4 regions of the Sinorhizobium sp. BJ1 genome follow, and region 1 is predicted to be linked to each of the others. Evidence: predicted binding sites of a transcription regulator. Region 1 holds the regulator's gene; each other region holds the start of a gene.
The links. The regulator LexA, encoded in region 1, represses DNA repair genes until DNA is damaged. The targets are predictions, from matches to a motif close to TGTTCNNNNTGTGTTCNG.

Region 1 (5,583 bases):
GTAGAATACGACCGCAGCCTGACGAATGCCTATCTCTCCGAGCTCGATGGCTTCTACATTGCGGACGGGTGGTATCGGGACGGCAATGTGCCGCGCGTCGATCACTACATCCCCTTCGCGATGCATTTCTATAGCCTCATCTACTCGCGCCTCGTCGAGGATGACCACGCCAAGCGCTATCGCGAGCGCGCCCTCGCCTTTGCTCAGGATTTTCGTCACTGGTTCGCCGAGGATGGAGCAACCGTCCCCTTTGGCCGCAGCCTCACCTATCGCTTCGCCTGCGCCGGTTTCTGGTCGGCGCTGGCCTTCGCCGATCTCGAGGCGCTGCCTTGGGGCGAGATCAAGGGGCTTTGTGTTCGCCACCTCAGATGGTGGGCCGACAAGCCGATGACGCACAGGGACGGCGTGCTGTCGATCGGTTACAGCTATCCGAACCTCTTGATGTCGGAAAACTACAATTCGGCGGGCTCGCCCTATTGGGCGTTCAAGGCCTTCCTGCCGCTCGCAGTGGACAATGACCATCCGTTCTGGACTTTCACGGAAACGCCTCCTTCACCGCCCTCCGAAACGGTTGCGCTCCGTCATCCGGGCATGGTGATGATGCCTTGCAAGGGTGACGTCGTGGCGCTTTCCTCCGGCCAGGAGAACCGGCAGATGCGCTTCGGCTCGGAAAAATATGCGAAATTCGCTTATTCGACGCGCTACGGCTTCAGCGTCGAGAGCGACGAACGGGCCTTTGCCGGCGGGGCCTTCGATTCCATGCTGGCTTTCAGTGACGACGGCATTCATTACCGCGTGCGCGAGACCAACGAAGAGGCGCGGCTTGATGGCAATGTGCTCTTTTCCAGGTGGTTGCCCTGGCCGGATGTTGTCGTTGAGACATGGCTGCTGCCGGCCTCACCCTGGCATGTGCGAGTGCACCGGATCACGACTCCGAGGCCGCTTGAAACAGCCGAAGGCGGCTTTGCCATCGCCAGACGAGACTTCGAGGCCGACACGCTTTCCGCGTCGACAGGCGAGGCCTATGCCATCGGGGAAGAGGATTTCAGCGGAATTCGCGACCTCGGCTCGATGGTCGCGCGCCAAGGTCTGGCGCAGAAGGCGCCACCAAATACCAACCTCATCGCCGCAAAGACGTTGATACCGCAACTGCGGGCTACGATTCCCGCTGGCAAAACGATTCTTCGCTGTGCCGTCCTGGCGGTTCGCGACATCTCGGCCGTAACGAGCGACTGGGACGTTCCGCCCGCCGCCCCGGACATCGCCGCGTTGCGCGCCATCGCGGAGCAAGGCGTGACCGTCAGTGCCATGCAGGCGCCGGGGCGCAAGCCATGACCCGCCCGGCGCTGGCTTTTGCGATGCAGCCCGAAAGGACGGAACACGTCCTGACGCCGGAACTTCTCGCGCGGGTCGACGGTCTTGCGCGCATACTCGATCCGCAACCGATGACTGTGTTCGGCGACAGCCGGTCGAAGCGGTTGCTCGCCGAAGCGGAAATCCTGGTAACCGGCTGGGGCGCTCCACGCTTCGATGCGGCCGTTCTTCGGTCGGCGCCCCGCCTTCGCCTCGTTGTCCATGCGGCAGGAACGGTCAAGGGCCTGATCGACACGACTGTGTTTGATGCGGGAATAACCGTGAGCCATGCGGCCGTGGCCAATGCCGTGCCTGTCGCAGAGTTCACGCTCGCGGCAATCATTTTTGCGGGCAAGCAGGTCTTTCGCTTCCGCGATCTCTATGCCGCCGACAGAGGACGCCAGCGGACCCTGATCCTGCAGGGACAGGCGATTGGAAACTATCGCCGCACGATCGGCATAGTGGGCGCCTCGCGGATCGGAAGACGGGTGATCGACCTCCTTCGCCCCTTCGATTATCGGGTGCTGCTCTACGATCCGCTGGTCGGGCAGGAATGCGCTTCCGGCCTCGGTGGGGAAAAAGTTGAACTCGATACGTTGATGGCGAACTCGGACATCGTCTCGCTGCATGCGCCGGCGCTGCCCGAGACGAGGCACATGATCGACGCACGGCGGCTGTCCTTGATGATGGACGGGGCAACCCTGATCAACACGGCGCGGGGGGCGCTCGTCGATCAAACCGCGCTCATCGACAGGTTGAAGACGGGCGCGATCAACGCCGTCATCGACGTCACAGATCCCGAGGTGCCGGAAGATGCGTCGCCTCTTTATGATCTGCCGAACGTTTTCCTGACCCCGCACATCGCCGGCGCCGTCGGCCTCGAAAGGACACGTCTCGGCGAAATGGCTGTCGATGAAATCGAGCGTTTTCTTGAGGATCGGCCGCTGCTATTCGAGATCCACAAGAGCGACTTGGAGCGCATGGCATGAGCAATTTCGAAGCCGGCCTCTGCACCGTCACCTTCCGTAGCTTGCCCCCGGACAGAATTGTCGAGCTGGCCAGAGAAGCCCGGATTGCCGCAGCCGAATGGGCGGGGGATGCTCATGTTCCTCCCGGGAAGACATCCATAGCCCGGATTGTCGGGCGCCTCAGCAAAAGGGCTGGACTGACGACATCCTACGGCTCCTACGTCGCGCCACCGACCGACGACCTTTCCGAATTCGTGCGCGCAGTTGAAAGTGCGACCGCGCTCGGAGCCTCGAATATCCGCATTTGGCCCGGCACGCGCCGGCGCGATTCCAAGGACTACAACGCCGCTGAGAGACGCGCTGCGGCAGATGCGATCCGCGACATGGGCGCCGAGGCCGCGCGGCACGAGGTGACCGTGTCGTTGGAATATCATCCGCAATCCCTGACGGACACGACCGATTCGGCATGCCGCCTGATCGAGGCGATCGCCCACGACAATGTCTATCTCTATTGGCAGCCGCGGCCCGGGCTCGCGGTCGAGGAGGCGCTCGCCGAGGTCGCGCGGGTCGGTCAGCATGTGTCCCATGTCCACGTCTTCGCCTGGGACCGGGAGCGTAACCGCTTTCCCTTGGCGTCGGCGGCCGACTACTGGCGCACGATCCTCTCCGCCCTTCCGCGGTCTCGCTGGATCGGGCGGCGATTTGCGATGCTGGAATTCGTCGCCAATGACGACCCGGCCGCCTTTCTCGAGGATGCCGCGACACTCGAGCAAATCCTCACCCCGTGAAGAAGCGGGCGCCGCGGCGCGTACCCTTCTCGACCCCAACTTTAGGAAAACATGCGGTCGTCCCGGCACAAGGATGGACTGGCGAAGGCGGTGAAATCCGCCTATATACTTTGGTTTGCTGGGGTCGTAGCTCAGTTGGGAGAGCGCCGCAATCGCACTGCGGAGGTCGAGGGTTCGACTCCCTTCGACTCCACCAGGATTTCCCTCGCCGGAACACCACCAGAAACTGCATTCGCGCCTCACCTGCCGCGATCGCCTGTCCCGAAAGTAAAGGAACGCCGGCCGGACCCCTGGAGGTTGGTGGCACGGCGTTTACACGGACCGAAACGGACTTCTGGCATCGGCCCTCGCTTGCCAAAGAGCGTGATTTGAGAGAGACTTAGCTACTGGCATCATTGCATATCGGCAACTCCCGGAAGTGGAGAACATCATGCCCCTCAAATCTCTGATCGCCGTCACTGCAATCACGCTTCTCACACTTTCAGGATGCGCTTCGACGGGTGCAACGGGCAACACAACCTACACCCAATGGTACGGCCCCTATCCTGAACCTGATTTCGACGTTCTTAGCCCCGGCGGGTTGCGTCTCGCCTACTAGGAAGTGCTCGTCAGGCCGACGCGCAGGTCCCCCCGGACGAAGAGGACGTTCGCCCGAGGTGCGACGCTGCGCCGAAAGCGCCTCTCGCCAACACTTTGTCACTCCGGTCCGGCAATGCTCCCGGTTGCCGCGACGCGCCTCGACGCCCGGCTAAAGTTCACGGAATATTAAGTGCTTGCGGAACACATATGGAACGGATAGTTTCTGTTCTTGATTTGTTTCGCGAATCTGGAGTGACGCGCATGCTGACCCGCAAGCAACAGGAATTGCTTCTGTTCATTCACGAACGGATGAAGGAATCCGGGGTCCCGCCGTCCTTCGACGAGATGAAAGATGCGCTCGATCTCGCGTCGAAGTCGGGCATCCACCGGTTGATCACGGCGCTCGAGGAGCGCGGTTTCATTCGTCGGCTTCCCAATCGGGCCCGTGCGCTCGAGGTCATCAAACTGCCCGAGGCCTATTCGGCTCCCTCTCAGCCGCGACGCGGCTTCTCGCCGAGCGTCATCGAGGGCAGCCTGGGCAAGCCCCCGCTCGCGCCGAAGCCTGCGCCGACGCCGGTCGACAGCGCGTCCATGACGGTGCCCGTCATGGGGCGGATCGCCGCGGGCGTGCCGATTTCGGCCATTCAGAACAACACCCACGAAATTTCCGTACCGGTCGAGATGATCGGCAATGGCGAGCACTACGCGCTCGAAATCAAGGGCGATTCGATGATCGAGGCGGGCATCCTCGATGGGGATACGGTGATTATCCGAAACACGAGCACCGCCAGCCCGGGAGACATTGTCGTGGCGCTGATCGACGACGAGGAAGCAACCTTGAAGCGATTCCGCCGCAAGGGCGCATCGATCGCACTCGAGGCCGCGAATCCGGCTTACGAAACCCGGATATTCGGTCCCGACCGGGTAAAGATTCAGGGCAAACTCGTCGGCCTGATGCGGCGCTATCACTGAGCGGCTTGGGCAGTCTTGGCGACTTGTTAAGTGTTCGTCTGCCTCGGGCGCAAATATTAGGGCCACCACCGAACTATCTTTTGCCTGGAACCGCTCACGTCCGGCAAGCCCCCGGTCGTTCCCACTGCCACAACAGACGGGACTTACCTCCTTCGGCGCCGTCATTCGGCGAAAGTCGGAGGAAGCACATGGCAGAGGTCAGGAAATCCCCGGGGCGCGATCGTCGCCGCGTTGCTGCGGAACAGCCCTAGCTCACCGAAGAACAGGCTCGAAAGATCATCAAGGAAGCCGGCAATTCGCGCGCGAACGCGAACGCCATGGCGGAGAACGTCGAGAAGGCGTAGAGACCGGTGCGGGCGATAGGCCGACCCGGCGTTTTCGAATGTCCGGCCTTCGGCGCGATTCAAACCGATCGCGCTGAGCGGTGATATTTAAGGAATTGTTTGGAGGCCTCGCCCGGAATTGAACCGGGGTACAAGGATTTGCAGTCCTCTGCGTCACCACTCCGCCACGAGGCCTCTCGTGCTCGGAAAATCGAGCGATGGCGGGCGTTTAAAACGAATCCATGTGGAGCGCAAGAGGGAGAGGTCTAAAAAGGACATTCGCAAATAGCTTTGAACAGCCTGCAAGGCGGCACCGTTGGTGCCTGCGATTTATGGCGTTTCAATCGGCGTCGCTGCGGAGCGTGGCCTACTTCCCCGATGAATTCTGCGTTCCCCGTCGACGGGCCCACCAGACGGCGAGCTTGCGGCGGGCACGGCGCACTGCAGGAATGTCGTGGGACAGGACGAGCAAGCCGAGCGGAACCATCCAGAAGCCGAGGACCGGCAGAAAGCCGAGCAGACCGCAAACAACAAGTAGCGAGCCGATCAAAATCCGCAATACAGGCGAGTCGGGCAACGGGATCCGCCACTTGCCGAGCA
Region 2 (5,583 bases), on a different contig from region 1:
ATCACTACAGCCAGGCCCGCCAATTTTTCATCAGCCAGACCCCGCCCGAGCAGCGCCATATCGCCGATGCCCTGACCTTCGAATTGAGCAAGGTGCAGACGCCGGTGATCCGCGAGCGGATGGTGTCCCATCTCCTCAACATCGACGAGACGCTTGGAAAGAAGGTGGCGCATGCCCTCGGATTGCCGACGATGCCGAAGCCGGCCGAAGCCGCCGTCGCCACGCGGCAGGATCTCAACCCGTCGCCGGCGCTCAGCATCATCGAGCGTGGTCCGAAGCGCTTCGAAGGCCGCAAACTCGGAATTCTCGCGACGGACGGCGCGGATGCCGCGCTTCTCAATGCTTTGATCACTGCGGTCGCGGAGCAGAAGGCGGCCTTTGAACTCATCGCCCCGAAGGTCGGCGGCTTCACCGCCTCGGACGGAAAGCGGGTCGCAGCCCACCAGATGCTCGATGGCGGCCCATCCGTGCTCTACGACGCGGTGGTCCTACTTACGTCGCAAGAGGCGGCCGCCGATCTCATCGATGTCGCCACCGCCCGCGATTTCGTGGCGGACGCCTTCGCCCATTGCAAATATATCGGCTATGTGGGTACGGCGCTCCCCCTCATGCAGAGAGCCGGCATTGCCGAGTCTCTTGACGAGGGCACGATCGAGCTCACCGACGCCGGGAGCGTCGCCTCCTTCCTCAAGGAACTCGGCAAGCTGCGTGTCTGGGCGAGAGAGCCCGCCGTGAAGCTGAGGTAGGCCAGCGCCGGTAAGGGAGGGGAGGATGCCGTCACCCGCGCATCGAAAATCGACCAAGGAAGCCGGCAGCTTGCGCCCGACCGCAAAGGCGAAGGCGGCCGGGGGAGGGGGATCTGCCGCCGGCTTCCCCCTGCCTGTCAGCACGGCGCCGATGGAGGCACGCTCCGCTCAGGAGCTTCCGAGCGATGGGGCATGGCAGTATGAACCGAAATGGGACGGCTTCCGCTGCCTTGCCTTCAAGTCCGGCGAGGAGGTTGATCTCCGGGCAAAATCCGGCAAGCCGCTCGGACGCTTTTTCCCGGAGATCATCGCGCTCATGCGCCAGTTGGAGGCGGCGCAGTTCGTCGTCGATGGTGAACTTGTGATCGAAGTCGATGGGCGTCTTTCCTTCGACGCCCTGCAGATGCGCCTGCATCCGGCGGCAAGCCGCGTCCAGAAGCTCTCGCAACAAACGCCTGCGCGCCTCATCCTGTTCGACATGCTTGTCGATACGGATGGAGCAATCCTGATCGATAAGCCTCTCGTCGCCCGGAGAGCTGCACTGGATGCCTTCGCCGCAGAGAATTCCGTTGCGGCGCAGCTTGAGCTTTCGCCCTTCACCCTAGACCGCCATCAGGCCGAGGGCTGGCTCACCTCATGGGAAGCGGGCGCCACCGACGGAGTCGTGGCAAAGCGGCGCGATGGGTCTTACGCGTGCGGCGAGCGGGCGATGCTGAAGGTCAAACGCCTGAAGACGGCGGATTGTGTCGTCGGCGGTTTCCGCTACGAGAGCGACAGCCAAGAGGTCGGTTCCCTCCTGCTCGGCCTTTATGACACGGACGGGACGCTGAACCACGTCGGCTTCACCGCGACAATTTCCGACAAGGAGCGGCCGGCCTTGACGCGTCGGCTGGAGGCCTTGCGGGAGCCACCCGGCTTCACCGGCAAGGCGCCCGGCGGTCCGAGCCGCTGGAGTACGGAGCGCAGCGGCGAATGGGAACCGGTCCGCCCCGAATTGGTCGTAGAGGTGAGATTCGATCACGTCAGCAGCCGGCGCTTTCGTCACGGCACGAAGCTGATGCGCTGGCGGCCGGACAAGGATCCACGCCAATGCACCTACGAGCAAATCGAGCCTCGATGAGGGGGCTAGAAGTTGCGGCTGAGGAAAGGCGAGTTCTCTAGCCCAAAGCGCCAGGGGTGCTCGACGGCCTTGGAAATCCCGACGCGAAGGCCAGCGGAAACGGGCGGCCGTTTTGCCGTCGGGCTCAATCGAAACGGTTTTCGGTCGAGCGGCAAGCCATCTTCTTCCTTGCCGATCGCCAAGGCCTGACCGACCCGTCCCGGCCCGGAACAGAGCAGTCTGTCCTGCGAAACGCGGCGCCGCTCCCGCATCGTCTCCAGCCCCCATCTCGGCTCGATGGCGCGGATGAGCACGGCACTGCCCGGCAGGCAGACGAAATTCAGGCACCAGTGAAGGCCGTAGGATAGATAGACATAGGCATGTGCAGGCGGGCCGAACATCGATCGGTTGCGGTTCGTGGCGCCGGTAAAACTGTGCGAGGCCGCATCGTCCGGCAGATAGGCTTCCGTCTCGACGATGATGCCGCCGACCTCGGAGACTGCGAATTCCGCGCCGATCAGATCGGCGGCGACCGTAACGGCATCGCGTGCAAAGAAGCTGTCGTCCCACTGCAATCGATAGAGCTCCCCGATCTGTGCAGCTCCTATGTAGTCTCCCATTTCGCGCTCGCCAACGTTGCGCCCGGATTCCTCGCGCAGCCACTGAGAACTTTCCGCGAACATCCGAAGCATGTAGTGTGGCATCGGAGATCCAAGCGAGGACCGGATAAAATGGCGCAACGAGCAGGCAATGCGGATCTACCGCTGCATGGCGGCCGTGTTCCGAAATGGCTCGGCGACCGCATGACGCGGCTCGGCACGCTGATTACCGAGGCGATCGTCCACCATTACGGGCGCGATGAATTCCTGAGGCGGCTTGCCCACCCGTTCTGGTTCCAGTCCTTCGGCGCGGTCATGGGCATGGACTGGCATTCGTCGGGGATCACCACCAGCGTCATTGGCGCCTTGAAGCGCGGCCTCACGCCGCTTTCGGGCGAACTTGGCATTCACGTCTGTGGCGGCCGCGGCCAACATTCCCGCAAAACGCCGGGCGAACTTGTCATGATCGGCGATCGCATTGGGTTCGACGGTGCCGCGCTTGCCGATGCGAGCCGCCTCGTTGCCAAGGTCGACAGCGCCGCCGTTCAGGACGGGTTCGACCTCTATCTCCATGGCTTCGTCGTCACGGATGACGCGAAGTGGGTCGTCATCCAGCAGGGCATGAACGGCGACCGGCGCCAGGCGAGACGCTATCATTGGCTTTCCGAAGGCCTGGAAAGCTTCGTAAATTCGCCGCATGCGGCGATCGAGGGGCGCGGGCAGGGCAAGATCATCAATCTGGCGGACCGGCGTGCGGCGCGCTCGCGGGCAAGCCAGGTCGATCTCCTGAGCGCATTCGGGCCCGATGGGCTGGTGCGCGAGGTGGCGATGATCGAGTCTCGCGGCCCCGCCTTGGCGGCTCCAGCCCAGTTGATACTGCCGCATCTCGTCATGCCGGCCCATCACGATGTGCGCGAAAGCGACGTGAACATGCGACGCCTGCACGCCAATTTCGCCGCCGCGGCCGATCGCGGGCCGAAAGATTTCGAGGAATTGCTTCTCGTGCCGGGCGTCGGCGCACGCACCGTCAAGGCGCTCGCCATGGTCGCCGAGGTAGTCCACGGCACGCCGTGCCGCTTTTCCGATCCGGCCCGCTTTTCGCTGGCCCATGGCGGCAAGGACCGCCATCCCTTTCCGGTGCCGCTCAAGGTCTATGACGAGACGATCAATGTGATGAAATCGGCGGTTGAGAAGGGGCGGCTCGGGCGAGAGGAAGAACTGGCCGCCTTGAGGCGGCTCGACGAGCAGTCGCGCCGAATGGAGCGTTACGTCACCGGGCCGGACCTCAAGGAGATCGTTGCGGGCGAGTTCAGAAATTCGCCCCGCTTTGGCGGGCGGAGCGTGTTCGGCTGGGAGCGGGAGGTAGAAGTAGGTCAAAGGGACGATGCGGGTGCCGCCGTCAAAGGCCGCCGCAACTGAGCTGACGGGAACAATCACCGTACCGTTCGATTAGAGTCGACGAGCGTTGCGAGACAGGCCCAAAGCTGAAGGAGGTTCCGGTGAGCGCTTCGAAGACCACGACCGATCACGATACGATCCGCCAATGGGCAGAGAGCCGCGACGGCCACCCGTCACGCGTCAGGGGCGCATCCGACGGCGGTTTGCTGCGCATCGATTTTGGCAAGCCTGAGCAGAGGCTGGAGGAAATCTCCTGGGAAGATTTTTTCAGGATTTTCGACGAGAACAAGCTGGCCTTCCTCTACCAGGACCAGACGGCGGATGGAAAGGTCAGCCGCTTCTTCAAGTTCATCGACCGCGACTGAGCGGCAAACCACTTGGAACCCTTTCCTTGACCGGCGGGTTTTCCCAACGCCTTGTGCCTCTTATCAGACGCACAAGGGAGGTTGTAGCAACTGCATGCCTGCTTAAGTCGAAACCGACTCGGAAGCATGCCCGCAAGAGGGATTGCGCATGATGCTCACCATCAGAAAGCCGGACGCTGAGGAGGAACACAAGGAGCGACACTGCCTACTGTCCGAGGGACGGTCGCGGCCAGCGAAAAAGCTATTGCAGCCCGATAAGGCAGACGAGCGCGAACACCTCGACGGCCCCAATTCGCTCTTCTGGCGCGGCGTGTGGATGGTCGTCTTCTAGGTGAACCTGGATCTCTACCGGGTAGCCAGGAGCCTTTCGATCTCCTCCAGGCTCGCCTTCAGCTTCTGGATTTCGTCCCGCTTCTCGGCGACCACATCCTTGGCCGTTTCAATCCGGTCGGCGCCGGGCAGTGTCCCGACGGCGGTATGCGCCTCGGTCGCAATGGCATCGATTTCTGCCTCGAGTTCGGCGATACGTTCACGCATGTCGGTGATCTGTTGCCGGACCGTCGTCTGCGATTGCTTTCCCTGACGCGGCGACGCATCGATTGGCTCGTCGACGCCCGGCGGATCGAGTGGACGCACAGCAGTCGAGGAGGAACGGGTTTTTCCCTGCTTGTTCATGGCTCGTCTCCCGTAAGCGCTCATAACGCCACGTAGCCGCCGTTGTTCCCACAAGAGTGGCGCACCAGGGCAGGGATGTCCCATTTTCTCGCAGCTGTTTTCGGGCGATTGGAACTTCCTCTCGCCAAGGTCGTTTTCATGAATCATGTCCGGGAGGGAATCCATGCATGCCGAAGAATGCCTGCAGCTTCATTTTGATCTGATGAGCGGTAGAGCGCTGCTCTCATGCGGCGACAAGGACTATGTGTTGCCTGATTTTTACCCCACGAAGGAAACGGCAAGGATCGCCGCCCAGAAATTCGCGTGGGAGACGCTCGGCTGGAAGGATCGGGCGCGCGAATTTCGGCAGCCCTCCGAGTTGCCTGTGTGGCTGCGGTGAACCGCCCTAGGCCCGATGGGCAAGAGCGGTAAAAGGAAGACGAAATGGTCGCAAGAGGTGACAGTGCATAGCAACGCACTGGACATCGAGCCCGGCATTTTTGCTTCGGACGATCCGCGGAAGATTGCGCATTCACTGAAACGCTCGGCCGAAGCGAGCAACCGGCGTAAATCGAGCGCCTTCCGGTCCGCCATGTCGATGCTGACCTTCTATATCAACCGGGCCGGGTCCGGATTGGACGACGAACGGAGGAGCGTCCTAGAAAAGGCGAAGGACGAACTCAGAAGGGATTTCGGGCGCGCGCCCAAAGGCTGAACTGCAA
Region 3 (5,583 bases), on a different contig from region 1:
GGGCCTGGAAATTCCGCCGCATCAGATCCGGCCACAGGGGCGTCTCATCCGCTTCGATGAAATAGGCTGATCGGAATGCCGCGTTGGCGTAGCGCAGCCTATCGAACTCGTCGTAGGCCGCGACGAGAACAGGAGAGGCCTCGAAGAGTTCAATGAGTCGGGTGATATCCTTCGCCATGTCCTCGATTTTAGACCGTCTTCGTTAATGCAAGCATTCGGCTGGCGGGGCGAATTCAAAAGTTTCCGCCATCACTGCACCTGATCTTGTCGAGAAAACGGCTGCAGCGGCACATCCAGTAGTAGCAGCCGCGGGGAGTCTTTCAAGCTGCTGCAAGCCGATCATCCGCCGAGCTCGGGCGGCAGTTCCCGCGGGACAAACCAGCACTTGCGCAGTGCCGCAACGCCGCTACCTGCAGTGACTCGTCTTCGTCTCAATCAGGGATACACTGATGGTTTCCGGCACACGCTCGGGCGTTACGGATGTGCGAATCCGCCCCCGTCGAGAGGAGATGAACCATGTTGACGTCTCGCGACCGGTGTAGCACTTTCGGCCCCATGGAGGTGGACCTGCTGCACAGCATCTTCGAACAGATCTTGGAGGAAAGAGGCGTAGACAGCAGCGGCGAGAAGGCGAACGAAATCGCCGCAAGATTGATCTCCGTCTATCAATCCGGCGTTCGCGACGTCGAAATGCTGAAGAAGCTGTGCATACGTCCGAAAGACTGATTTCCCTGTGGGCGCCCCGTTGAGAACAGGCCCGCTCGATCACCGGCTTCCCGCACTTCCAGCAGAACGGCAGGGTGGCGGCGCCTGACCGTCGCAATGGAACCATTGTAGACTTCATGAATTTAAGGATGTCAGTCCCCACTCTTGGGGCGGCAACCAATGTCCCCAACGTTGGTAAGCAGTGTCCGCAAATCATGCGGACACTGCTTTGTTCTGTTGACGGTTTGCTTCCGCGACTAGGAGCGGCTCGCACAATTTCTTCAATATCCCCGGCCGTCAGTGCAGGGTCTTGTTCCCGGGGAATGGGGCGGTGTTGCTCTCGGCAATTTTCGTGCTCGTGCTCATTGCCATGACATAGTCTTCGGTAAGTTCCATGAGAGCGAGCGCGATCTCTTGCCACGACCAACCGGCGCCCTCCGCCAGGCTCGTGAAGACTTGAAAATCCTCTTCCAGCGCACGCTCGCACTCTAACCGGCGGTCCGTTGGCTGGGGGTAGCTGATCGTGTCCGTGACCTTGGGCATCGTTCCTCCTAGTGCAGGGGGAAACTCGCAGAGGACGAGGCGGGTTCCATTGGACCGCTCCGAAATGCACGTGGCTGCCGGAATCTCGCTTGAAACGAACAAAGCAACCAAGCGCAACGTTACTGTCGAGAGCGTGGAGACTGGCCATGGTTCCGCACAATCAGTGGAGGCTCCGAAAGGAAGCTCGACAGGGCGAGTTCGCGGCCTTCGCCTATGACCGGAGCGCCGTCGAGCGGTTTCGCCAGGCGTTTCCACGCGCCCGATGGGACGACGAACGCAAGAGCTGGTTCGTGCCGGGCAAGATGGCCGCCCGTCGCATCGAACGATGGCTGGCACGGGAGGCCGAGCGCAACGACGTCTATGGGGATGTCAAAGGCCGCGACGCTTATGATTTCGAGCCCATCGACAGCCGGTATCTCGAGGTCGGCGATGACCTGCGGGTTCGAACGCCCTATTCGAAATCGGTGATCGAAGCGATGCGCGAAATTCCCTGGGCACACTGGGACGAAGACTTGCGGGCCTGGCGCGTGCCCTTCCGGTCCTATGAAGAACTGCTGGGACGCTGGCCCGAGATCGAGGAGGCGGCGCGACGAAGCGAGCCCGAGGAAAGGAAACGCCGCCGCGAGGCGCAAAAAGATTCCGAGGCCCTAAGAGCGGCGAGCGCGCGCGCCGCCGAACGGCGCCGGCGCCGCTATCCCCTGCCCGCTGACGATCTACCGCCCCTAGGTCGTCCTGTTGCAACAAAGCAGTATGGAATCATCGTCTTTGTCGAACTCGCCGGCGAAGTCGCCGAGGCGGCGGCGCTGGCGGAATACTATCCTCATGCCGACCGAACCGTCGATCATGTCTGGGGAAGATGGCGCGCCCCGACCCTTGCCGAACTCATTGCGACATGGCCGGCCCGCCGGGAGCCTGGGCCCGAGGCGCTTTCCAGGGGATGGTGGCAGCCGACATTGGCCGCCTTGAGAGTTGCGCGCAGAAACGCCCGATCTTTCGCGCGACGCCAGCAAACGAAGCAGCCGGCGAGTGCTGCCGCGCATCGCACCAGCACCCATTAGCGAAAGCCGCTCGAACGAAATGATGCGCGCCAGTTGCGGCGCCGCTTTGCAGGCTGTCGAACTGCGGCTATGTTCCTTGTCCGTTCTTGCTCGATTCGCGGCAATCCCGCAGCCTTAACAGGTGTTCACGTCGCGCGAGCGCAACTGGAGGCGGGACGAGGGCTGATGAGCGCGGCTTACCTGGAAAAATTGAACGAGCGCCAGCGCAGTGCGGTCGAACACGGTGTCGGGCCGGACGTCAGTACCGTTGGTCCGCTTCTCATTATCGCTGGTGCCGGCTCGGGCAAGACGAACACGCTTGCCCACCGGGTCGCGCATCTGGTCGTCAATGGCGCCGATCCCCGCCGTATCCTCCTGATGACCTTCTCGCGCCGGGCGGCCGCCGAGATGGGCCGAAGGGTCGAACGCATCTGCAGTCAGGTGCTCGGCGGAAAAGCCGGCACCGTTTCCGACGCGCTTGCCTGGGCGGGAACGTTTCATGGGATCGGCGCGCGGCTTCTGCGCGAACATGCGGCGGAAATCGGTGTCGATCCGGATTTCACCATTCACGATCGGGAAGACAGCGCCGATCTAATGAACATCGTCCGGCACGAGCTTGGCTTCTCGAAGACTGAAAACCGTTTCCCGACCAAGGCAACCTGCCTTGCCATCTATTCACGGGCGGTCAATGCGGAACAGCCGCTCGATGAGGTGCTGCGCGATAATTTTCCCTGGTGTAGCGCCTGGGAAAAGCAGCTGCGCGCGCTCTTCGGCGCCTATGTCGAGGCGAAGCAGGCGCAGAACGTACTCGATTACGACGACCTGCTGCTCTACTGGGCGCAGATGATGGGCGATGCCGTTCTCGTCGAGGATGTCGGTGGGCGGTTCGATCACGTGCTCGTTGACGAATATCAGGATACCAACCGGCTGCAGGCTTCGATCCTGATGGCTTTGAAGCCGAAAGGACGGGGCCTTACGGTCGTCGGCGACGACGCGCAGTCGATCTATTCGTTCCGCGCCGCGACGGTGCGCAACATTCTGGATTTCCCGGCGACGTTCACGCCCGCTGCGGAGGTCATCACGCTCGATCGGAATTACCGCTCGACACGGCCGATCCTCGCTGCCGCCAATGGAGTTATCGAACTTGCCCGCGAGCGCTTCACCAAGAACCTCTGGACCGAGCGGGAATCGGCCGAACGGCCGCGGCTCGTCACCGTGCGCGACGAGGCCGATCAGTCCAACTATATCGTCGACCAGGTGCTGCAGAACCGCGAATGCGGAATGCTCCTGAAGCAACAGGCCGTGCTCTTCCGCACCTCGCACCACAGCGGCTCGCTCGAAGTGGAATTGACCCGCCGCAATATTCCGTTCGTGAAGTTCGGCGGCCTCAAATTCCTGGACAGCGCGCATGTGAAAGACATGCTTGCGGCCTTGCGCTTCGCCCAAAATCCCCGCGACCGGGTGGCGGGATTCCGGCTGATGCAATTGCTGCCGGGCGTCGGTCCGCAGACGGCCGGGCGTGTGCTCGATGCGATCGCCGCCGACTTGGAGCCGCTGGCGGCGCTCTCAGAAATCCCCGCCCCGCCTCGCTCGGGCGATGGCTGGACGTCCTTCGTCGACATGCTGCAGACCTTGCGGGCCGGCCGGAGTGGCTGGCCGTCCGAAATCAGCATCGCCCGCGCGTGGTACGAACCGCATCTCGAGCGCATCCATGAGGACGCCGAGATGCGCAGGGCCGACCTCTTGCAGCTCGAGCAGATCGCCGCCGGCTATCCGTCGCGCGAGCGCTTCCTGACCGAACTCACGCTCGACCCGCCGGACGCCACGAGCGATCAGGCGGGCGTGCCGCTGCTCGATGAGGACTATCTCATCCTCTCGACCATCCACTCAGCCAAGGGACAGGAATGGAAATCCGTTTTCGTCCTCAATTGCGTCGACGGCTGCATACCCTCCGACCTCGGGGTTGGCAGCACCGCGGAGGTCGAGGAGGAACGGCGCCTGCTCTATGTCGCCATGACCCGCGCCAAGGACAGCCTGCATCTCGTCACGCCGCAGCGCTTTTTCACGCATGGCCAAAATGCCCAGGGCGACCGGCACGTCTATGCCTCGCGCAGTCGCTTCATTCCCGTAACTCTTCTGCAATTCTTCGAGTGCTTGGCCTGGCCTGTTGTCACTTCGGCTGCGGCAGGCCATCGTGAGGCGCAGCAATTGCGCGTCGATGTCCGGGCTCGCATGCGCGGCATGTGGCGTTAGGGAAGTGTCCTTGCCTGCTCGTTAGAATCGAATGCCCCGGCGTCGATGGAGCGAAAGCCAGCCGTCGCCGCCGATGCGGGCCTCGACGTCCGCATAGTGCTCCAAGGTCAGGTGCGGTGTTCCGTTTGCCGCCGCATGAGCGCCGGTGATCACGGCCACTTCGGCGCCGGCGGAGCTACCCGCGAGTATCCCGGCCGGGGCGTCTTCGAAGACGAGGCAGTCCTCGGCGCGGACGCCGAGCCTCTGAGCGGCGAGACGGTAACCTTGCGGATCCGGCTTGCCCGCCGTGACATCCTCACCGGTAACCATGTGGTGCGGAACGGGAATGCCGGCTGCGGCGAGACGGCGCTTGGCCAGTTCGAGCGGCGCCGACGTGACGATTGCCCAGCGCTCCGGCGGCAAGGAATTGAGGAAGGCGATCGCCCCGGGTATTTCGACGATGCCGTCCACGTCGGCGATTTCCGCCGCCGCAAGCGCGTGCGCCTCGAGGTCCGGATCGACAGCGAGGCCAAGCTTGCGGATCGTGTCCGACGCACGCACGCCGTGCACCGATTTCATCAGCTCAAGGGGGTCGAGCCCGTTGCGGACCGCCCAGGCGCCCCAGACCCGTTCGACGACGGCCATGGAATTGAGCAGGGTGCCATCCATATCGAACAGCAGGGCAGCGAATTTCTTCGGGAATAGCGCAGTCGTCAGGGTATCCAAGCCGGCTCCTTAGAAAGGGTCTCGCGCGTCGCGTGGATTGCACAACTATCGCCGGACGGACCGGTGCACAACCGTATTCGGCGAATTGTGTAGCAAATGCCACAAAACGGCCAGCGGTGGGTCGGCAATGGCGCAAGCGGTCCTGTTCGGATGCTGGACCGTTCTACACATGAACTGCCTTCTGCGACCTTGCCACGATGACGATACCGATGAGGGAAACGCCCAATCCCCCGGCCATCGCCCACGAAAGGGGTTCCCCGAACATCACCCAGGCCCAGATCATCGTCACCGGCGGGCTCAAGTACAGGATCGTCGTGACGCGAGTAGGGGAGGATTTCCT
Region 4 (5,583 bases), 150 kb from region 1:
GCTCGAGACACGCGGCTACACGGTCCATGAGGCGGGATCGGGCGTCGAAGCGCTCGAGATTATGGAGGAGCTCGACGGCGCGGTCGATATCGTCGTTTCGGATGTGGTGATGCCGGAGATGGACGGGCCGACGCTCTTGCGCGAATTGCGGAAGAAATACCCGGATCTGAAGTTCATCTTCGTGTCGGGCTATGCGGAGGATGCCTTTGCCCGCAACCTGCCGGCCGATGCCAAGTTCGGCTTCCTGCCGAAGCCCTTCTCTCTGAAGCAATTGGCGGTGGCCGTCCGTGAAATGCTGGATTCCTAAGGCTCTGCGGTAGTCCGGAAGATGGCCCGACGCTTTTGCGCCGGGCGCAGAGGTCTTCTATTTCGCCTTGCTTGCCGCCAAGGCGACGGCGATTTCGGCTGCGAGGCGCGCGTTGTTCTCGACGAGGGCAATGTTGGTCTCGAGGCTTCGACCCTCGGTCATGTGATAGAGGTTGTCGAGCAGATAGGGCGTCACCGCCTTGCCGGAGATCTCGTCGCTCGCCGCATTGTCCAGCGCACGCGCGATGTAGATTTCCATCTCCTCGCGCGGAATCTCGCTTTCTTCCGGAACCGGATTGGCGACCAGCATGCCGCCTTCGACCCCGAGCACGTCACGCATCCGCTGGAAGTTGGCGATAGCCGCCGGGCTGTTCAGCATCAGTGGGCTCTTGATGCCGGAATCGCGCGACCAGAAGGCGGGGAAGGTCTCGCTGTCATAGGTGACGACCGGGACGCCTCTCGTTTCCAGCACTTCGAGCGTCTTCGGTATGTCGAGAATGGCCTTGGCGCCGGCGCAGACGACGATCACGCCGGTCCGGGCGAGTTCGTCCAGATCGGCGGAGATGTCGAAGCTCTGTTCGGCTCCGCGGTGGACACCGCCGATGCCACCGGTCGCAAAGACGCTGATGCCGGCGCGGGCGGCGGCGATCATTGTTGCTGCGACCGTCGTGGCTCCCGTGCGGCGCTCGGCGAGTGCAAAGGCGAGGTCGGCGCGCGACAGCTTCATGGCTCCCTGGGTTTTCGCGAGCGCCTCCAGCTTCGTGTCATCGAGACCGATGTGAAGAATGCCATGGATTACCGCGATGGTGGCGGGCACCGCCCCCTGGTCGCGGATGATTGCCTCGACGCTGCGCGCCATGTCTAGATTGCCCGGATAAGGCATGCCGTGCGTGATGATCGTCGATTCCAGCGCCACGATCGGCGCGCCGCGCGCCTTGGCGGATGCGACTTCATCGGAATATTCAATGGGCAGGAGGGGCGAGGTGGGTCTTGTCATGGTCTTTCGCTTCCAATGAGTGGGGCGTGGCGGAAAATTGCCGTGCATTTTTCCGCTTCCCGCCTGGAGTTCGGCTGCCGATTTCATGACAGCATTTGCGGCTCCGGCACAAGGGTCAGCACCCGTGCAAGATTGCCCGGCGACATCTCTACAGCGGCGGCGAAGGGCGAGTGGAGTGTTAATATGGCGGCGGCGATGCCATGCCGGAGGCACCCGGCAAGACCGATACCGTCGAGCAGGGCGGCAAGAAAGCCCGACGCCAGAGCGTCACCGGCGCCGGTCACGTCGGCAAGCGCGGGCAGGGCAGGCGGTACGGCCAGGCAGGCGGTCTCGCGGTCGAAGGCCACCGCAGCCTTGCCGCCGCGAGTTACGACGCCGCCGGAAAGGCCCGCGGAACGCAGCAGTGACGGCCATTCCTCGGCGGCGGCAGCCTCGGCGCCCGTCAGGGCACGGGCCTCCGCTTCGTTCATGAAGAGGAAGTCGAGCCCGGCCAGGCATTGGCTGTAGCGGACAACCTTGGCCGGTGAAACGGCGATGCCGGCCAGGATCCGGTTCGTTCCGGCGGTCGCCTCGACCAGCGCCGTCAGCGTCTCTTGTGGCAGGTTGGCGTCCGCGAGCACGAGATCGCTCGCCGCGAGGAGTTCGCGCGTCGCGCGCTGCTGCAGCCGGCGCGGCGAGAACAACGCGTAAAGATCCATATCGGCAAGCGCGATCACCAGGTTGCCATCCTTTTCGAGGATCGCCGTATAGCTCGGCGTCTTCCGGTCGAGAAAGGTGAACGGACAATCGATCACGCCCGCCGCTGCGGCTGCGGCTGCCACCGTCTCGCCGGCGGAATCGCCGCCGCGCGGGCTGATCATCCGCACCCGATGGCCAAGACGCGCGAGATTTCTGGCGGCGTTGAAGCCGCCGCCTCCCGCTTCCTCGAACCATGTTCCGGGGTTGCTCGCACCCGGGACGGTCGTGTCGCTGATACGGCCGCGCCGGTCGATATGGGCGCCGCCCAGAACGGCAATTTCCCGCTTCGTCATTTGAACACCTCTATCGGCGAATCGGCCCATTGGCGAGACGTCAGACTGAACCGCCGGACAATTTCTGGAAACGGAGTACAACATCCCGTGAACAGGAATCGAACACTCTGGAGATAATCCTTATTATTCAGTTGCTTGAAGCGTCATTGCCAAATCGGAACAAAACATGTACAAAAACTCCTGCGGCGGCTTCATTGCCTCGATAGCTCCAATAACCTAAAGGTGGACCAATGGCACAAAACTCTTTGCGGCTCGTAGAGGACAAATCGGTGGACAAAAGCAAGGCACTTGAAGCGGCTCTTTCCCAGATCGAACGTTCGTTCGGCAAGGGATCGATCATGAAGCTCGGATCGAAGGACAGCGTCGTCGAGATCGAAACCGTCTCGACCGGGTCGCTCGGCCTCGATATCGCGCTCGGCATCGGCGGCCTGCCAAAGGGGCGTGTTATTGAGATCTACGGGCCGGAGAGCTCGGGCAAGACGACTTTGGCGCTGCAGACCATTGCCGAGGCGCAAAAGAAAGGCGGCATCTGCGGGTTTGTCGACGCCGAACACGCGCTCGATCCGATATATGCGCGCAAATTGGGCGTCGATCTCGAAAACCTGCTGATCTCACAGCCCGATACGGGCGAGCAGGCGCTCGAAATCACCGACACCTTGGTTCGCTCCGGCGCAATCGATGTGCTCGTCGTCGACTCGGTTGCAGCACTCGTGCCGCGTGCTGAAATCGAAGGCGAGATGGGCGACAGCCTGCCGGGCATGCAGGCCCGCCTGATGAGCCAGGCGCTGCGCAAGCTGACGGCATCGATCTCCAAGTCCAACTGCATGGTGATCTTCATCAACCAGATCCGCATGAAGATCGGCGTTATGTTCGGTTCGCCGGAAACGACGACGGGCGGCAACGCGCTGAAATTCTACGCCTCGGTCCGCCTCGACATCCGCCGCATCGGCTCGGTCAAGGAGCGCGAGGAAGTCGTCGGCAACCAGACGCGTGTTAAGGTCGTCAAGAACAAGATGGCGCCGCCCTTCAAGCAGGTCGAGTTCGATATCATGTATGGTGAGGGCGTTTCCAAGACCGGCGAACTCATCGACCTCGGCGTCAAGGCAGGTATCGTCGAGAAATCCGGGGCTTGGTTCTCCTACAACAGCCAGCGTTTGGGCCAAGGCCGCGAAAACGCCAAGCTTTTCCTGCGCGAAAACCCGGATCTGGCCCGCGAGATCGAGATGTCCTTGCGGCAGAACGCCGGGCTCATCGCCGATCGGTTCCTCGAGAATGGCGGGCCGGAGAGCGAAGGCGACGAAGCGGCCGACATGTAGGAGCTGCTTCGGGTTTGGATGCTGCATCAACCGGCCGTCGGTCAGATCGGCCGGTTTTTGCTGCCGTCTGGACAGCATGATATGCGAACGATAAAAGCCTGTGGTTCCGATGGCGGCGTCATCGGGGCAGGCGTTTATGGGTGATAGACGCGGGATTGAAAGATAACGGCTCAAAGCGCGGAAAACGTGTGGGTTGCAGCCGGGTATGTGCACAGATAGGACGCAAGATGAGCGGCGTGAATGAAATCCGGTCGATGTTCCTCGACTATTTCCGCAAGAACGGTCACGAAATCGTGCCGTCGAGCCCTCTGGTGCCGCGTAACGACCCGACATTGATGTTCACCAATGCCGGCATGGTGCAATTCAAGAACGTCTTCACAGGCCTCGAGCAGCGTCCGTATACGACGGCGGCAACGTCGCAGAAATGCGTGCGCGCCGGCGGCAAGCACAACGACCTCGATAATGTCGGCTATACGGCCCGGCATCACACCTTCTTCGAGATGCTCGGCAACTTCTCCTTCGGCGACTATTTCAAGGAGCGCGCGATTGAGCTCGCCTGGAACCTGATCACCAAGGAATACGGTCTCGACGCCAAGCGCCTGCTCGTCACCGTCTATCACACCGACGATGAAGCCTTTGGCCTTTGGAAGAAGATCGCCGGTTTCGGTGACGACCGCATCATCCGCATTCCGACCAGCGACAACTTCTGGGCCATGGGCGATACCGGCCCCTGCGGTCCGTGCTCGGAAATCTTCTACGACCACGGCCAGCAGATCTGGGGTGGGCCGCCCGGCTCGGCCGAGGAAGATGGCGACCGGTTCATCGAGATCTGGAACCTCGTCTTCATGCAATACGAGCAGATCACGAAAGAAGAGCGTGTCGACCTGCCGCGCCCGTCGATCGATACAGGCATGGGTCTGGAGCGCCTCGCCGCGGTGCTGCAGGGCCAGCACGACAATTATGACATCGATCTGTTCCGCGCACTGATTGCTGCCTCCGAGGAAGCGACCGGCGTCAAGGCCGAGGGTGACCGTCGAGCGAGCCACCGCGTCATCGCCGACCATCTGCGTTCCTCCGCGTTCCTGATCGCCGACGGCGTCCTGCCTTCGAACGAGGGGCGCGGTTATGTGCTGCGCCGCATCATGCGCCGCGCCATGCGTCATGCGCAGCTCCTCGGCGCGCAGGATCCGCTGATGTGGAAGCTCTTGCCGGCGCTTGTCGGCCAGATGGGCCGGGCCTATCCGGAACTGGTCCGCGCCGAAGCGCTGATCTCCGAAACGCTGAAGCTCGAAGAAACCCGTTTCCGCAAGACGCTGGAGCGCGGCTTGAACCTGCTCGCAGACGCTTCGGCCGGCCTTTCCGAGGGTGACCAGTTCGATGGCGAAACGGCTTTCAAGCTCTACGACACCTACGGTTTCCCGCTCGACCTGACGCAGGATGCGCTGCGCGCCAAGGGCATCACCGTCGATACTGACGCGTTTTCGGTTGCCATGGATCGGCAGAAAGCCGAAGCGCGGGCCAATTGGGCCGGCTCCGGCGAAGCCGCCACCGAGACGATCTGGTTCGAACTGAAGGAGAAGCACGGCGCGACCGACTTCCTCGGCTACGACACGGAATCGGCTGAGGCCGTGATCCAGGCAATCGTCCGCGATGGCGCAGTCGTTGAGTCCGCCACCAAAGGCGAGAGTGTCCAGTTGATCCTGAACCAGACACCCTTCTACGGAGAATCCGGCGGGCAGGTGGGCGATACCGGCGTGATCGCCACCGAAACGGGGAAACTTACGGTCAACGACACGCAGAAACGCGGCGAAGGGCTCTTCGTCCATTATGGCGTGGTAGCGGAAGGCATTCTGAAGACGGGCGAGGCGGCCGCACTCACCGTTGACCATGCGCGCCGTGCGCGCCTGCGCGCCAACCATTCTGCAACCCACCT

Region 2: a site for LexA is predicted at 2,510-2,527, ahead of CO676_RS17360 (DUF763 domain-containing protein). Genes of this name have one in related genera too.
Region 3: a site for LexA is predicted at 2,377-2,394, ahead of CO676_RS22170 (ATP-dependent helicase). Genes of this name have one in related genera too.
Region 4: a site for LexA is predicted at 2,490-2,507, ahead of recA (recombinase RecA). Genes of this name have one in related genera too.

Annotation. Positions count from the first base shown of each region.
Region 1 is NZ_NWTH01000005.1:452,554-458,136, forward strand. It holds gene CO676_RS10605 (DUF2264 domain-containing protein) at 1-1,335, shown strand, start outside; gene CO676_RS10610 (hydroxyacid dehydrogenase) at 1,332-2,342, shown strand; gene CO676_RS10615 (TIM barrel protein) at 2,339-3,109, shown strand; tRNA gene CO676_RS10620 (tRNA-Ala) at 3,230-3,305, shown strand; gene CO676_RS35190 (hypothetical protein) at 3,540-3,707, shown strand; gene lexA (transcriptional repressor LexA) at 3,950-4,660, shown strand; tRNA gene CO676_RS10640 (tRNA-Cys) at 5,105-5,178, opposite strand; gene CO676_RS10645 (hypothetical protein) at 5,351-5,583, opposite strand, start outside.
Region 2 is NZ_NWTH01000011.1:136,953-142,535, forward strand. It holds gene CO676_RS17345 (catalase) at 1-746, shown strand, start outside; gene CO676_RS17350 (ATP-dependent DNA ligase) at 772-1,866, shown strand; gene CO676_RS17355 (DNA-3-methyladenine glycosylase) at 1,872-2,465, opposite strand; gene CO676_RS17360 (DUF763 domain-containing protein) at 2,577-3,863, shown strand; gene CO676_RS17365 (hypothetical protein) at 3,944-4,207, shown strand; gene CO676_RS17370 (hypothetical protein) at 4,359-4,538, shown strand; gene CO676_RS17375 (hypothetical protein) at 4,553-4,882, opposite strand; gene CO676_RS17380 (hypothetical protein) at 5,046-5,261, shown strand; gene CO676_RS17385 (DUF3175 domain-containing protein) at 5,277-5,576, shown strand.
Region 3 is NZ_NWTH01000019.1:96,407-101,989, forward strand. It holds gene CO676_RS22150 (GGDEF domain-containing protein) at 1-178, opposite strand, end outside; gene CO676_RS22155 (hypothetical protein) at 517-726, shown strand; gene CO676_RS22160 (hypothetical protein) at 1,003-1,248, opposite strand; gene CO676_RS22165 (DUF5710 domain-containing protein) at 1,395-2,306, shown strand; gene CO676_RS22170 (ATP-dependent helicase) at 2,472-4,538, shown strand; gene CO676_RS22175 (HAD family hydrolase) at 4,560-5,243, opposite strand; gene CO676_RS22180 (DMT family transporter) at 5,407-5,583, opposite strand, start outside.
Region 4 is NZ_NWTH01000005.1:301,502-307,084, forward strand. It holds gene CO676_RS09890 (PAS domain-containing sensor histidine kinase) at 1-307, shown strand, start outside; gene CO676_RS09895 (pseudouridine-5'-phosphate glycosidase) at 365-1,303, opposite strand; gene CO676_RS09900 (carbohydrate kinase family protein) at 1,387-2,334, opposite strand; gene recA (recombinase RecA) at 2,565-3,650, shown strand; gene alaS (alanine--tRNA ligase) at 3,878-5,583, shown strand, end outside.